3 regions of the Kandleria sp. genome follow, and region 2 is predicted to be linked to each of the others. Evidence: a T-box and tRNA genes for the amino acid it is inferred to sense, from the RefSeq annotation. Region 2 holds a T-box; the other regions hold tRNA genes.
What was found. A T-box is a leader RNA that pairs with one kind of tRNA and senses whether it is charged. The one in region 2 lies ahead of leuS (leucine--tRNA ligase), so its partner is inferred to be a tRNA-Leu.
Positions count from the first base shown of each region.

Region 1: it has a tRNA-Leu gene. The T-box ahead of leuS (leucine--tRNA ligase) is inferred to sense a tRNA for this amino acid. The anticodon was not compared.
Region 3: it has a tRNA-Leu gene. The T-box ahead of leuS (leucine--tRNA ligase) is inferred to sense a tRNA for this amino acid. The anticodon was not compared.

Region 1 is NZ_JAGBIX010000037.1:121-5,396, reverse strand. Features, by position in the region: gene J6L95_RS04530 (MetQ/NlpA family ABC transporter substrate-binding protein) at 1-647, opposite strand, end outside; gene J6L95_RS04525 (GNAT family N-acetyltransferase) at 1,025-1,438, shown strand; gene J6L95_RS04520 (methionine ABC transporter permease) at 1,453-2,112, opposite strand; gene J6L95_RS04515 (methionine ABC transporter ATP-binding protein) at 2,105-3,109, opposite strand; tRNA gene J6L95_RS04510 (tRNA-Leu) at 3,276-3,359, shown strand; gene J6L95_RS04505 (glycoside hydrolase family 32 protein) at 3,676-5,130, shown strand.
Region 2 is NZ_JAGBIX010000011.1:45,118-50,393, reverse strand. Features, by position in the region: gene J6L95_RS02215 (ATP-binding cassette domain-containing protein) at 1-1,600, shown strand, start outside; gene J6L95_RS02210 (ABC transporter ATP-binding protein) at 1,600-3,369, shown strand; T-box leader at 3,414-3,610, shown strand; gene leuS (leucine--tRNA ligase) at 3,644-5,276, shown strand, end outside.
Region 3 is NZ_JAGBIX010000089.1:10,357-15,632, reverse strand. Features, by position in the region: gene J6L95_RS09480 (TRAM domain-containing protein) at 1-47, shown strand, start outside; gene rmuC (DNA recombination protein RmuC) at 47-994, shown strand; gene J6L95_RS09470 (HD domain-containing protein) at 1,006-1,449, opposite strand; gene J6L95_RS09465 (RsmB/NOP family class I SAM-dependent RNA methyltransferase) at 1,446-2,750, opposite strand; tRNA gene J6L95_RS09460 (tRNA-Leu) at 2,826-2,912, opposite strand; gene J6L95_RS09455 (hypothetical protein) at 3,056-3,706, shown strand; gene J6L95_RS09450 (hypothetical protein) at 3,751-4,113, shown strand; gene aroB (3-dehydroquinate synthase) at 4,269-5,276, shown strand, end outside.

The DNA of each region.
Region 1 (5,276 bases), on a different contig from region 2:
GAATCTTCATACGCAAGAGCATCTGTAGCAGCGTTGTAGCCTGCATCTAGAGCATAGTTACCATTCAATACAACGAATGCAACTTCTTTATTGATACGAGAAATCTGAGCAGCTTCTAATTCTTTAAATGAAATATTGTGAGGGTTAGAAGTAATATCCTTGATTGTAGCGTTGATGCCAGCATCTTTCTTTAAGGTAATTAAGCCCTGACTAGCAAGTAATAATAAAGCTCTTGCTTCATTAGTAGTATCGTTTGGAATAGCGATGACATCACCTTTAGAGATTTGTTTTAAATCTTTCTTAGTACCTGCATAGATTCCAAATGGCTCATAATGAATCTTTCCAGCAGATACTAGGTGTGTCTTATGTTCTTTATTGAATGAATCTAAATAAGGGGTATGCTGGAAATAGTTAGCATCAAAGTCTCCGTCTTCTACAACGTTGTTTGGTTGAACGTAATCTGTATATTCAGTAACTTTTAGGGTATATCCTTCTTTTTTTAGATCGTCTTTAATGTGATTTAATATAATGGCATGTGGTGTAGTAGAAGCGGCAACAGTGATAGTCTTATCATCAGATGATGACGCACATCCTGTAGCTCCTAATAGTAATGCACCTGTAAGTGCAAGTGTTAATAATTTATTCATAGTTTCTTTCCTCCTAAATGTTTAATAATAAATATAGCTGCACATCTCATCCTTAGTATTCATATCCATCCCCCTTATAAAAAAAGACAGGTACCTATTACCTGTCTTTTATCTTCTTGAAGCATCAAACGAGAAAAAAGTTAACCACGCGGTAGGTAAAATAGAGCATATTAAATTTTGTTTACAGTTACACATGGAATAATATTTCATCATAGCTCTTGTCATCGTGGTTCACCTCTTTCCTATATGTTCGATGGGTATATATTATGACACATGTCTTTATTTGTCAATTCTATAACGCAATAGTTATTATAGTAATTTCCTATATCTTGTTATTAGGTGATTTTGTCTATAAAATAGAGGAAGGAGGACATGCGATGAATACAGTATTATTTGATTTTCTTCATGAAGATGCAAAGAATATCAGAGTTTCTGTTTTTATGGATGAACAGGGATTTAAGGATGAATTTGATGAAATTGATCAAAATGCATTTCATCTTGTGGGCTATCATGAAAATCATCCAGTAGCGACATGTAGATTCTTTAAGAAGGATGAAAAGTATTATATTGGACGTGTCGCAGTCTTGAAAGAATACCGCAAGCATCACTATGGTGCTATGATGATTCATAAAGCTGAAGAATATATTTCTTCTTATGCCAACTGTTCTTATTTATCAGCACAGGTAAGAGTAAAAGGTTTTTATGAAAAGCTTGGCTATAAAATGACAGGGGATGTGTATGATGATGAAGGTGTTCCACATATTCTTATGTATAAAGAGCTAAAAAAATAGATGTCGCTTGACATCTATTTTTTCTTATTATCCATCTTTTTAGCTAAAAGCATACCAAGTGACTGGAAAATCTGTACCATTACTACAAGAATAATAACACTTACCCACATGATCTGCTCTTCTCTACGATAGTAGCCATAACGCGTAGCGATATCTCCGAGACCGCCTCCGCCAAGTGCTCCCGCCATTGCGGAATATGCAAGAATGGATGCAAATACAATTGTTGTACCTGTAATTAAGGATACTTTAGCTTCAACCATCATGACATTGAAGACAATCTGGCGATTTGTGGCACCCATGGATTGGGCTGCTTCAATAACACCAGGATCCACTTCTTTTAATGACTGTTCGACCATTCTGGCAATGAATGGGAAAGCGGACACTGTCAATGGGACAATTGTCGCAATTGTTCCATAGCTCTTTCCTACAATCATCTTTGTTACTGGAATAAGGATGATAAGTAAGATCAAGAATGGAACTGAACGGAGAATATTGATGATGACATCTAATATTTTATAAAGGGTCTTATTAGGCTTCAAGCCATCCTTATCTGATACTGTCAGGATAATGCCTAATGGAAGACCGAGAATATATCCTAATACTGTTGAAGCAATGACCATCAATAAGGTTTCTCCTACACCTTGGATGATCATTGAAATAATCTGATTATCCATTGATGTCAACCTCCTCTAAATTTAAGCCTCTTTCTTTAAAGTAGGCTACAAATTCATCTTCATGACCTGATGGAATACCAACAATCATTTCACCTTTAGCCTGATTGTGCACATTCTTTGTAGTAGCACCTAAAATGTTGATAGGAGTCTGGAATGTTAAAATCGCATTGGCGATAACTGGTTCAAAAGCAGACTGTTTATCAAAAACAATACGGAATGTCTTATCAGTTTTTAATTCAGCAAGTGCTTCAGAACGTACATCTTTTAAGACAAGACGTTTACCTACTGCAGATTGTGGATTAGCGAAAATTGTTTCTACTTCACCACTTTCTTGTACTTGTCCATTTTCCATAATAGCAACGTGGCTACATACATCCTCCACAACATCCATCGCATGAGTGATAATTACAATGGTAATACCAAGTTCATTGTTGATCTTCTTTAAAAGTGCAAGAATCTGTTTTGTTGTTGCAGGATCAAGGGCGCTTGTTGCTTCATCACATAATAAGATTTCAGGTTTGCTGGCAAGCGCACGAGCAATAGCTACACGCTGCTGCTGACCACCAGAAAGCTTAGAAGGATAAGTGTTGGCCTTATCTTCCAATCCAACGATTCTAAGATATTCCATAGCTTTCTTTCTTGCTTCAGCTTTTGGAGTATGTGCTAAGTACATTGGGAAACATACATTATCAATAACAGTCTTTTGCATAAGCAAGTTGAAGTTCTGGAAAATCATTGAGATTTTCTTACGTTCTTCTCTTAATTCTTTTTCATTTAAACTCTTTAGTGATACTCCCTGAACGATTACATCACCAGATGTAGGTTTTTCAAGGAAATTAAGACATCTTACTAAAGTACTTTTTCCTGCTCCGGACATACCGATAATACCGTAGATATCACCTTTATGAATAGAAAGGTTAACATCGGATAAGGCATGAACAGGACCTTCTTCAGTATCAAATGTCTTCGATACGTTTACTAATTCAATTTCAGCCATTTTTGTTCTCCTTTATAATGACCATGTGTAACTCAAATTATGACCATATAAATACTCTTTTTCTATTATATATCATAAAATACAATTATGTTACCGTAATTGTAAATTATCGTCAACACTTTTAATTATTGAATTAGACTCTCAAAGTGTGATAAAATAGTCACATGCTCAAGTGGTGAAATGGTAGACACGCCAGTTTCAGGTACTGGTGGTTTATGCCGTGTGGGTTCGAGTCCCACCTTGAGCACCATTAGATTTAAAAGTCCTCATTAGAGGACTTTTTTTAGTGAATAAAATGACAATATTTTTACAATTTGATGTTAATAAAAAAGAATGAAAAATGATGATTTAATCATCAAAAATCCAAAAATAGAGAAAATGAAAAAAGTGATAACGCTTACTTAATAGAATTTCCATAATATGAAAATTTCATTAAGTTATGAAAACTGATTTTTTTGTGATTCTATGGTCGTTTTTTAGCTTTTCGTGAAATTGAAAGAATGATTGAGCTTTTTGGTGAATTTCAATATAATAGTCCCCGATATAAACAATAAAGGAGATTTGTGATGAAAGAATGGACTCGAGAAGAACGTTATCGTGTTTTAAAAAGTAAAGACGAAATCGCTCCTCTATATGAAATAAATAAAGTGTCTAATTATAGACAAAAATTTCATGTGCAGCCTATTACAGGATTATCTAATGATCCTAATGGATTTATTTACCACCAAGGAAAATGGCATTTATTTTATCAGTGGTGTCCATGGGGAGCTGTACATGGATTGAAGTACTGGTATCACGTTGTTTCAAAAGATCTTATTCATTGGGAAAATGAAGGTGTTGCATTAGCCCCTGATACTGTATTTGACAATAAAGGATGTTATTCCGGAACTGGGATTTCATCTCATGATCAGATTTATGTCTTTTATACAGGAAATCACCGAGATGAGAACTGGGTTCGTAAACCATATACATGTGTTGCGAAACTTAATGAGGAAGGTAAGCTGATTAAAAAAGATACACCACTATTTGCCCCACGTGAAGATTATACTGAACATCAGCGTGATCCTATGATTGTTTATGTAGAAGAAAAACAGAAATACTTTATCTTCATTGGTGCAAGAAGCAATGAGGGTAGAGGTACAGCTTTAGTCTATTCATCTTCTAAGCTGTTAGACGAATGGTCATTCCAGGGTGAACTTCGTGTTAAAGGCTATGAAGAATTCGGTGGTATGTGGGAATGCCCATGTTTAACAACAATTGGTGATAAGGATGTATTGATCTTCTCTCCTCAGCATACAAAATTGCCAGGAAGAGGAGAATGTACTAACCATAATATCTACTTTGTAGGTAAGATGGATTATGATACATTAACATTTATTCCTGATACACACTATCGTTATTTAGATTATGGTTTCGACTTCTATGCTGCACAGATGGCTGCCAATGTAGAAGATAAAAACAAAGGTGTCATGATTGCATGGATGGGACTACCTGACAACCATTACCCAACAGAGGAAGAACAGTGGGAAGGAAGCTTAACGCTTCCACGAGAAATCTTTGTCGAAGGTGATCGTTTAATACAGAAGCCTATCGCAGGATTTACTAAATTAAGAACTAAGGAATTATCAGGTCGTGTATTGCCATCGCTTGTAGAATTGGAAGTTAAATGTGATGGACATTCAAGTGATTTACGTCTCTTTACTAAGAAAGATGGATCTGATGGATTGATGATTCACTATGATTCACGCTATAAGATGATTACAGTGGATAAGAGTCACCTTGATAAGCGTTTCAATGAAGAAGTATTTGAAGCATTGGATATTCCTTTAGACGAAGATTTAGATTCAATGAGTATCTTCATTGACCAGTCTTCAATAGAATTATTTATCAATGATGGTAAATATACATTTACTGCTCATGTCTATCCAACAGAAGAAGAAAGCTATTTTGATCACGATGAACACCTTGATATTAAGTCATATGAACTCTGCTCATCAGTAGATGAAGATTTTATAGTATAAGCAAAAAGCTCTATTCATGTAAAATGAATGGAGCTTTTTAATTATGCTTGATTAAATTATAGACATAATAAAAATGAATATTTGTTTTTAATAGTAAAAGATTATCATATAAGAAATTTTATTTCAAAACATAGTGTAAAATTTTT
Region 2 (5,276 bases):
GGATAACGTAAAACTTTCTTTTGATCATTTAGTTATCGATTCAATCACCATGACATTTCCAGATCATGGCTTGATTGGCATATATGGAAAAAGCGGATGTGGGAAAACCACATTGCTTTATGTTCTTTCAGGAATGCTTCCATGTGAGGGAGAAGTAATAAGGGAAGGCGACTACAGCTTCATTAGACAAAATAACGATCTATTAAGTTATCTTAATGTAAAAGATAATCTATTATCAGAATGCTGCTTAATGAATAAACACTATGATCCACATTATTTTAATAGACTGGTAGAAAAACTTGAACTGTCCCATCTATTAAAAAAATATCCTCATGAACTATCAGTAGGACAAGTAAAAAGAGTAGCGATTGCTCGTTCATTGTTAAGACAGGTTCCTATTCTTTTTTGTGATGAACCTACGGGAGCCTTGCATCAAGCACAGTCTCATGAAGTTATGACATTATTAAAAGAAGCTTCTAGGTATGCACTTGTCATTGTGGTCTCACATGATGTCTCGCTATTAAGGCAATATGTAGATGAATTGTATCAGCTTAATAAGAAATTAAGATGCATAAGTCATAAGGATGTTTTAGATCAGAAAAAATGGGGAAAAGCAACGAGGAAAGCACATGTTCATTTTGTTTATTCTTCACTTAAATATCATAAAAGAAGATATACAAGACTTATTATTTTTCAATGTTTTATGATGCTTTTATTCTTAATAATGAGTACAGGACTATATAGTCTCAATAAAACATGGAAGCTGATTCTTGATGGTCATCCTTTAAAATATATGAATATTGTAGAAGAACCATGTCCGAAAGGATTATTTCTATTTGAATGTGGAGATTTTCCTGGTGAAATAGATTGGCATGTCATACCAGAAAGGACAGATCATATTCATCTTGTAGATGGACGTCTTCCTATAGAAAAAGATGAAGTGCTGGTTAGTGATACAGTTAATAAGATGAAAATCAATTATGAATTAGAAGGAAAACACTGTTTTCATGTAGTAGGACACTATCATGAAATACTGGGTATGAAACGTGCTTTTGTATCACAAAGTTTTTATCAGAGGTATCATTATTATTCTACTTCGCAATATGTCGTTGAAGGGGATTATGAAGTAATCAGGAAAAAGTATTTCCATGTAGAAAATGAATGGGTTCTCTTACAAAAGAGCTTTGAAACATTGTGGAAATTAGCATCATTTGTGTTTATTGTATTTTTTTTAATAGCAATCATTATTTCTTGTTTGTATGTTTTTATTATTAAAAGAAGCATCCATGAAGAAAGAAAAAGAGAAAGTGCCATTCTTTTAAGTGTAGGTGTTTCTATTAATAAAGTTACAAGAATCTATAAGAAAGAAGCGCTGCTGATAACGCTATGTACTTCATTATTGACATTTGCGATCTATATTGACTTGTTTTGTGTTAACTATCTTTTTCATATAAGTGAAAGCTGTTTTCACTTTTCTCTTTATGTATTGCCGATCAGCTATTATGTTATCATCACAGTCATTTATATGATGATTTCTTTAACAGGAAAAGAATCGCTTTCTAATGAAAAGATTGTGTCATTATTAAGGGAGGATAATTAATGATTGAATTAAGAGATATTTATAAGATCTACGGACATGAACTTGTTCTAGAAAATATTTCAATCACCTTGCCTGAAACTGGCATGATTGGATTGCTTGGAAAAAGCGGCAGTGGAAAAAGTACGCTTTTGTATATTCTTGCAGGATTGGATCTTAAGCATGGTGGAAAGATCTTTGTGGATGGAGAATTAAGTCTAATTAAAGATAAAAAGCGTATTGCGATTATGTTACAAAGACATGAGCTTGTATCATGGCTATCGGTTCACCACAATATCAGACTTTATGATGATTTTCATTCCTCCTTATTTCCTTCACTTTCTTTATTTCATATTTCTTCCTATATGCATAGTGCTATACCGCTTTTGTCGCTTGGGCAAAGACAGCGTATAGCTCTCAATAGGAGCTTTTACTATCAGCCTGATATCATACTTTGTGATGAACCGACAGCCTCCTTGGATCACCAATGTGCCCAGGAAGTCATGTGTACTTTAAAAGAATATGCCAAAGAACATCTGGTCCTTGTAGCATCGCATGATGAAGAACTCATACATGAGTACTGTACGGATGTTCTTACATTAGAAGATGGTCACCTTGAAGGTCATATTAAAAAAAGAAACAAGGGGAAAAGCACTGCTTTTCATCATGACTATAAGCGCTTTTTTGTCTTGTTTTTATCTCTAGTTAAAGGACATCTTTCATCTTATGTGCGATTATCCTTTGTATTTTTTGTGACGATGTGTATGTTAATGGCCTGTGTCAATATGACATGTTCATTTAGAAAAGAAGTGCAATCTTATCTTCATGAACTCCTGCCACATGATGCATTAAGTTTTAGATGTACATCTTGTCCATTGTCTTTAGATAAAGAAAAGTATGTTTCACAGGTCTTCCTTTATCCAGAAGATTATGAATTATTAGGGATTTCTTTAAATCCCCAACGTTTCAATCAAAGAGAATGTATCGAAGTGATGGATGAATCACAGGGGGTAAAAAGGGTTTCTTTAGGAAGATATGCAAGAAACGATAATGAAATTATTGTTTCTAGAACTCTTTTTAATAGATTAGGAAGACAGCTTAATAGAAGTTATTATCTTTATTATCATCATGGAAGAAAGGCGAAAGGTGTTAAGGTAAAGGTGGTAGGGGTGTCTTTTGAAAATAAGAAGATTGAAATCTACTATAGAAGAAGAGGGAATCTTACTTTGATTGAGCAGTGTTTTCATCATAAAGTAAACTATCGATATGGGATTCTTTATTATACAAGAGGATTATCTTTATCTTATTTAATAAGAAAGTATCCTGAACTTCATTTTAAGAAAGTAGGTAAAAAGAGCGAAGATCAGGTTTCACAGTTTTTTAATAAAATAGAAGCAGTCCTTTTTCTTTTTGCAACACTGGCGATCGTATCTACTGTCTTTTTTATGTGTGCTAATATTGATGAACTCATTTACAAGATGAGAAAGGACATTGCCTTATTTTATTGTCTGTATGCGAAAAAGGGACAGTTGTTTGTTTTGTATTATATGTTTGTATTAAGCTGTTTTCTTTTTTCTTCACTGTTAAGTTTTCTTTGTATTAATTATCTGATGATCTTTATTAATAAAGAAGTTATTCCTACTTTTATTAATGCGCGTTTTCTTTTAAGGTGGCCTTATCTTTCAATAATAAAGATGATGATTTCTTCATTGTTGGTGGTTATATTCATAACGGGATATACATTAAGAAAACAATTGAATATAGATATTGTTAATGTCCTAAAAGAGAACTAAAAGTTATTGATGAGGAAGAAAAAGTATGATATATTAGGTTCATATTGAAATCGATGAACAGGATTAGTAGATAGAAACTGCTTTCTAGAGAGCTTATGGCTGGTGGAAATAAGCAAGCAAGGCTATTGAACTCACCTGGGAGAGGTATCTGTGAAAGCAGATAACGTTACACCGCGTTAAGGTGATAAGTGCATGAATGTCTTCATGAACTCAGGTGGTACCGCGATGAATCGTCCTGAGACTGAAGACTTTTTTTATTATAGGAGGATAAAAAATGAGTTTTGATCACAAATCTGTAGAGAAAAAGTGGCAGAATTACTGGGATGAACATAAAACATTCAAGACTGATGCAGCTGATTTCTCTAAACCTAAATACTATACTTTGGATATGTTCCCATATCCATCAGGACAGGGTCTTCATGTAGGACATCCTGAAGGCTATACTGCAACTGATATTGTCAGCCGTATGAAGAGAATGCAGGGCTACAATGTGCTTCATCCAATGGGATTTGATGCTTTCGGATTACCTGCTGAACAGTTCGCTATTAAGACAGGACATCATCCTGCAGAATTTACTTATAAGAATATTGATAACTTCCGTCGTCAGATCAAGTCACTAGGTTTCTCTTATGATTGGGATCGTGAAATTGCGACAAGTGATCCAGAATATTATAAGTGGACACAGTGGATCTTTACTAAACTTTATGAAGCAGGATTGGCTTATGTAGCAGAAATGCCAGTAAACTGGTGTCCTGAACTTGGTACAGTTCTTGCCAATGAAGAAGTTATTGATGGTAAGAGTGAACGTGGGGGATTCCCAGTTATTCGTAAACCAATGAGACAGTGGGTCTTAAAGATTACTGAATACGCTGAAAAATTATTAAAAGATCTTGATTTAGTTGATTGGCCTCAGTCTACTAAAGAAATGCAGAGAAACTGGATTGGTAAATCTACTGGTGCAGATGTTGTTTTCAAGATTAAAGATACAGATAAAGAATTTACTGTCTTTACTACAAGATGTGATACATTATTCGGGGCAACTTATTGTGTAATGTCACCTGAACATCCATTTGTAAATGAAATTACTACTAAAGAACAGGAAGAAGAAATCAAGGCATATCAGGAAGCAGCAGCTAGAAAATCTGATCTTGAAAGAACAGATTTAAATAAAGATAAGACTGGTGCATTCACTGGAGCTTATGCGATTAACCCAGTAAATGGAAAAGAAATGCCAATCTGGATTTCTGATTACGTATTAGCTGGATATGGAACAGGTGCAATCATGGCTGTACCAGCTCATGATGATCGTGACTTTGAATTTGCAAAGAAATTCAATTTACCAATTATTCCAGTACTTGAAGGTGGCAATGTAGAAGAAGCAGCTTTCACTGGAGATGGTGTACATATCAACTCTGGATTCCTTGATGGTTTAAATAAAAAAGATGCCATTGAAGCAATGTTAAAATGGTTAAAGGACAATAACTGTGGGGAAAAGAAAACAACTTATAAATTAAGAGACTGGCTATTCTCTAGACAGAGATATTGGGGTGAACCAATTCCTATCATACATATGGAAGATGGTACAACTCGTACAGTTGCATTAGATGACTTGCCATTGGAATTACCAGCTACTGATAATTATCTTCCTAACTCAGAAGGGGAATCACCATTATCACATGCGACAGATTGGTTAAATGTAGAAATCGATGGTGTCAAAGGGGTACGTGAAACAAACACAATGCCTCAGTGGGCAGGTTCATGCTGGTATTATATCCGCTATATTGATCCACATAACAATGATGCAATCGGAGATAAAGCATTATTAGATCACTGGTTACCAGTTGACCTTTATATCGGTGGTGCTGAACATGCGGTATTACACCTTCTTTATGCAAGATTCTGGCATA
Region 3 (5,276 bases), on a different contig from region 2:
CACCATTGGTACACGCTATCGTGAAACTAGAAAGAAATGAAAGATAATGGAATTGATTCTACTTGTCTTGCTTATTGCCATATTGATCATGCTTGTCGTGATCTATATGAAATTCAATCGCAGTGATTCTTTTGCGCGAATAGAAAAGGGCATTGAACAAAATGAACGTGAATTAATAGCATCTAAGAGTTATCATCAATCTTTAGCGAAAAGCTATGAAATTCTTTTAGGAGAACTATCTAAGACAAAAGAGTACCTCGGCGTTTCTGATGCGAAGCTTAATCTTTTGACAAAGACAATTCGCAATATGAATGATGTGATGGTCAATACAAAAAAGAGAGGAAACTTTGGTGAGTATCAGCTCTACCATCTGCTTTCTCTTTATCTTGGTCATTCTTCTTTGTTATATGAGACACAATATCATCTTTCTAATGGCAAAATTGCAGATGCAATCTTGCATATTCCTAATCAAAAACAAGTGCTTTGCATTGATTCTAAGTTTCCTAGTGAAAACTATCTACGTCTTGTAGATGATCCCTCTTCAGTCATTGCACAAAGAGAATTAAGAAAAAATGTGAAAAAGCACATTCATGATATTGCGGAAAAATATATTATTCCACAAGAAACAAGTGAAGAAGCTATCATGTTTATTCCTAGTGAAGCTATCTATCTTTATTTATGGGAAGAAGAACCACAGCTTATTGAAGAAGCACATCGTCATCATGTAATGATGACATCCCCTTCAACATTGATGGGAGTAACCATGACTCTTCTTGCAATCACAAAAGATTTTCAGCGTGCTCAAAACATAGAAAAGATTGAAAAGCAGCTGATCAGTCTAAAAGAAGATAGTGATCGCATGATACAAAGATATGAGAAAGCTTATCGTAGTGCTAATACACTCATTAAACAATTAGATGATCTTCATATATCCATGGATAAGATCAATGGAAAGATTCAAGGTATGTATGAAGGAGAAGAAAAGGATGGCTGATGGCCATCCTTTTAAAGTTCAATATGAGAAAGTCTTTTGTTTTCTTCTTCTTTAAGAAGCTGTCCTTCTAGTGAGTGAGAAAGAACATCTGCATCCTTGATTAATTCACAATAATCATCTTCGATGATGCTCTTGTTAGAATGACATGAAATAGCATGCACAATAAGATTGATTTCTTCTTCATTGAACTGCTGAGAAGACATCAATAGCTCCTTGGCAATCATGGAAGATCTGTTCGCATGATCAAAGCTGTTCATTGTTAACGGAATAGCAATATCATGCAATAACCCAATGATACTAGCTAATTCTTGATTGAGATTTCTTTTTCTTGCAAGAAGAACACAGAGTGTTTCTACTTGAAACATATGAGCATAGGCTTCTCTTTTATAGAAGCCATGACTCTTTTCTTCAAGCATCTTGATTGCTTCGTCTTTAATCATCTGATAACGTTTCATCGTCTTAATCCCTTAGGGAAGAGGTTCTTTACTGCATTGCTTTCTTTGTAGAAAGAAAGTGGATAACCATCTACAAAGATGACCCCATAGCCTTTCTTGTTATTGGCTGGAAGAGTTTCTCCATGAATATACTTCTTGATTTCTTCACTCTCTTCCTTGAAATCATAGAAGTTCTTTACATCATCTTTAGTTAAAGTCAAGGCAAGAGAATAGCTCGGAACAAATCTGTTCTTTTTGCTTTCTCCAAGATAAAGACCATTTCTTAAAATACGAATATTCTTAAGATCAGGGAAATGACGCTTGATTGCATAGATATGTCCCTTGTTTTCTAGAAGCAGAGGAGGAACTTTGCAATTTAAAGATTCCTTGTAGAACGCTCTAAGATTTGTTTCTGCCTCTTTAGATATATGAGGCTTAAGCACTGATGGCTTAATGGTACTAGATGATCCTACTTTCTTTAGTTTAGCAATAAAATGTCCTTCACCTTCATGTTTATGAGGATAGCAGCGAATGGTACCATCCATGTAGCTTGTTTCTCCTTCAATATGAGGAAGGGGTACAAGTTCAAAATCAAAGTTGGAAAGAGCATACTCGATAATATCCTCATTTTCCTCTTTCGAGTAGGTGCATGTAGAGTAGATAACCTCGCCACCTTCTCTAAGTAGCTTATAGGCAGCCTCAATGAGGTTCTTTTGAATAGAGGCACATTCTAATACCTTTTCATAAGACCACGTCTCTACGGCCTGATCAAGCTTTCTGAACATACCTTCACCAGAACATGGAGCATCAAGGATGATCTTATCAAAAAAGCCATCCAAGAGAGAAACAAAACGAAGAGGATCTGTCGATGTGACAATGGTATTAGATAAACCGAAGCGTTCAATGTTTTCACTTAGAACTTTGGCACGGGAATGAGAAATATCATTAGCAATCAGAAGTCCATCATCTGAGAGTCGCGCACCGACAGAGCAGCTCTTTCCTCCGGGAGCCGCACACATATCTAATACGTAGTCATCTTCTTTAATATCAATCATATTAGCGACAAGCATGGCAGAAGGCTCTTGGATATAGTAGAGTCCTGCTAGAAAATAAGGAGATTTCCCTGGAGCATATTTTTGATCATCAAAAATAAAGCCCTCTTTAACAAAAGGATGAGGCTTCATGCTAGGAAGAACCTTTTCAATATTTTGTTTCTTATTATTAAGATAAAGACCTTTAACTGCTGGTTTATTTAATGCATCAATAAAAGCATCATATTCATCACCAAGCATTTCTTTCATTCTTTCATAAAATTTATCCATATCTATCACCAATCCTATTATACAGAATAAAGCTGAAAAAAAGCCAGTACAATTGTACTGGCTTCACTATTAAGCTGGTGCCCTGGGCCGGACTCGAACCGGCACGGTTTTAAGGCCGGCAGATTTTGAGTCTGCTGCGTCTACCAATTTCGCCACCGGGGCAACTGCTCGTTTATTATAATATGGCTTTTAAGAAAATGCAACATGAAAATGAAAATATAATGACACCTTTTTTTCTTTTTTGTCCTTAACCTTGTAAAGAATACTGATTTTCCTATATAATAGTGACAAAGGAGGATGAAAACATGGATAAGCAAGGCAAAAATATAGTTCAAAGAAGATTATTGTTTATGATAAGCCTAATGCTTATTTTTATGTTTTTATTAGTATCCTACATTAATGATGAAATGCATTTTACTTCATCATTATTTATGGGAATATCTTTATTGCTTGTCAATATGCTCCTCTACAAGCTTGAGAAGCCTCGCTTGATTAAAGTGAAAGGCAAGAGAGTAAAACAGCCGATTGGCATCAATTATGTCGCTAAGGTTGTACAGTTGGCGATATGTATTTTTTTAATTGTAGGAAGCTGGACTTCTTTTGAAAAGAAACAGGTGTTTGGCTGGATGAAGGGCTATGCACAAGATCGTGAACGATACAGTGTTCTTGTCGAAAGCAGTGATAAGGCAAAATCATTGTATGACCTTAATAATAGTGCATTTGGCTATATGAGCGATGATGCACATAGAATTAATGATGTTGTAGAAAATATTTCTTCATCTTTAAAACAGAGTATTACACCATGTATCTACAGTACTCATAAAGAGACGCTCGCTGCTCTTTACAGTACGAAGATTCAGGTGTTGATTATCAATGAGAAAGATCGCTCGGATTTTGAAAAGATAGACAAGGATTTTTCTCGTAAGACTAAAGTCATTAAGTCTTATATCATTTAGAAAGATTGAAGAAATTCAATCTTTTTTTGTTTGGAGGGAATATCATGGAAGAATTAACTTTGATTGACAGCAACTGCATATCTCTTTATTCGTCATTGATGGATTATACATTCAAGCATGCGGATGAGATAGAAATGAAGACGTATCATATAAGTGAACGTCTTTTAATACAGACACTTCATTTAGGGGAAAAGGGAAGATGTGGTTATAAGCTCAACAAAGAAATTATTTCTTTTTTGAAAGAGAATTATGATCTCTATAAGAAAATAGATCTGAAGTTTTATGATCATGGTGATGTGATCTATGAGCATAACGCTAAAACAGGGACTTCACGTTTTGCTTATTCTTCATATCATGACTATATTAAGAATGGACATAAGGAATTATTGGATCATTATTGCTTTTGATGAAAATTTTAGATATTGACAAATAATGGCATAAATAATAAGATTATTTCAATAAAATGAGAGAAAAAACATTATTTTATCTTAAATCTGTAATGGACTATCACAAGCTCTCGTCCTTTTAGGATGGGAGCTTTCTTAAATAGGGGGACACAATTATGAAAATGCGTGTGAATTTAGAGAAGGATAGCTATGATATCGTCATTGAGAAGGGCATTTTAGATCATGCGTTATCTTCTATCTCATCTTTATTTGAAGGAGAACGTATTGTCATCATTTCTGATGATAATGTTTATCCATTATATGGAGAAAAACTAAAAAAACAATTAAGTGAAAAATATACTGTAGGAGAGATCGTTATCCCACATGGGGAACCATCAAAACAGTTCGATCATCTTCCAGAACTTTACTCAAAGCTGTTAGCATATCATATGACCAGAACAGACTTGATTATTGCCCTAGGTGGAGGCGTTGTAGGAGATCTTGCAGGATTTGTAGCAGCAACATTTTTAAGAGGCATCAAGTTTATTCAGATTCCTACTTCACTACTAGCACAGGTGGATTCAAGTGTAGGAGGAAAAGTGGCAGTGGATGTCCCTGAAGGAAAGAACCTTGTCGGTGCTTTTAAGCATCCTCTTCTTGTCCTTATTGACCCATTGACATTAAAGACATTGGATCCTCATTTCATCAAGGATGGTATGGGAGAAGTCATCAAGTATGGCTGTATTAAAGATGAAGCTTTCTTTGAAAGAATGGCTAACTATGAAAACTTTGATGCACTGTATGAAGATATTGATGAAATCATTTATCGTTGTGTAGATATCAAAAGAGATGTCGTAGAAAAAGACCTCTTTGATTTTGGAGATCGTCTTTGCTTAAACTTCGGACATACAATCGGTCATGCAATAGAGCAGCACTATCATTATGAAAAGTATTCTCACGGAGAAGCTGTCGCTATTGGTATGGTAGCTATTACGCGTATTGCGGAAGAACAAGGATTAACAAAGAAAGGGACTGCTGATCGTATTGTAGAAGTACTTCGTCACTATGATCTTCCATTAAAAGCTGATGTGAATACAAAAGAACTATTAGAAGCTATTTCACATGATAAGAAGAATATCAATAAATCATTCTCTTTTGTATTGCTTAAAGATATTGGCGATTAC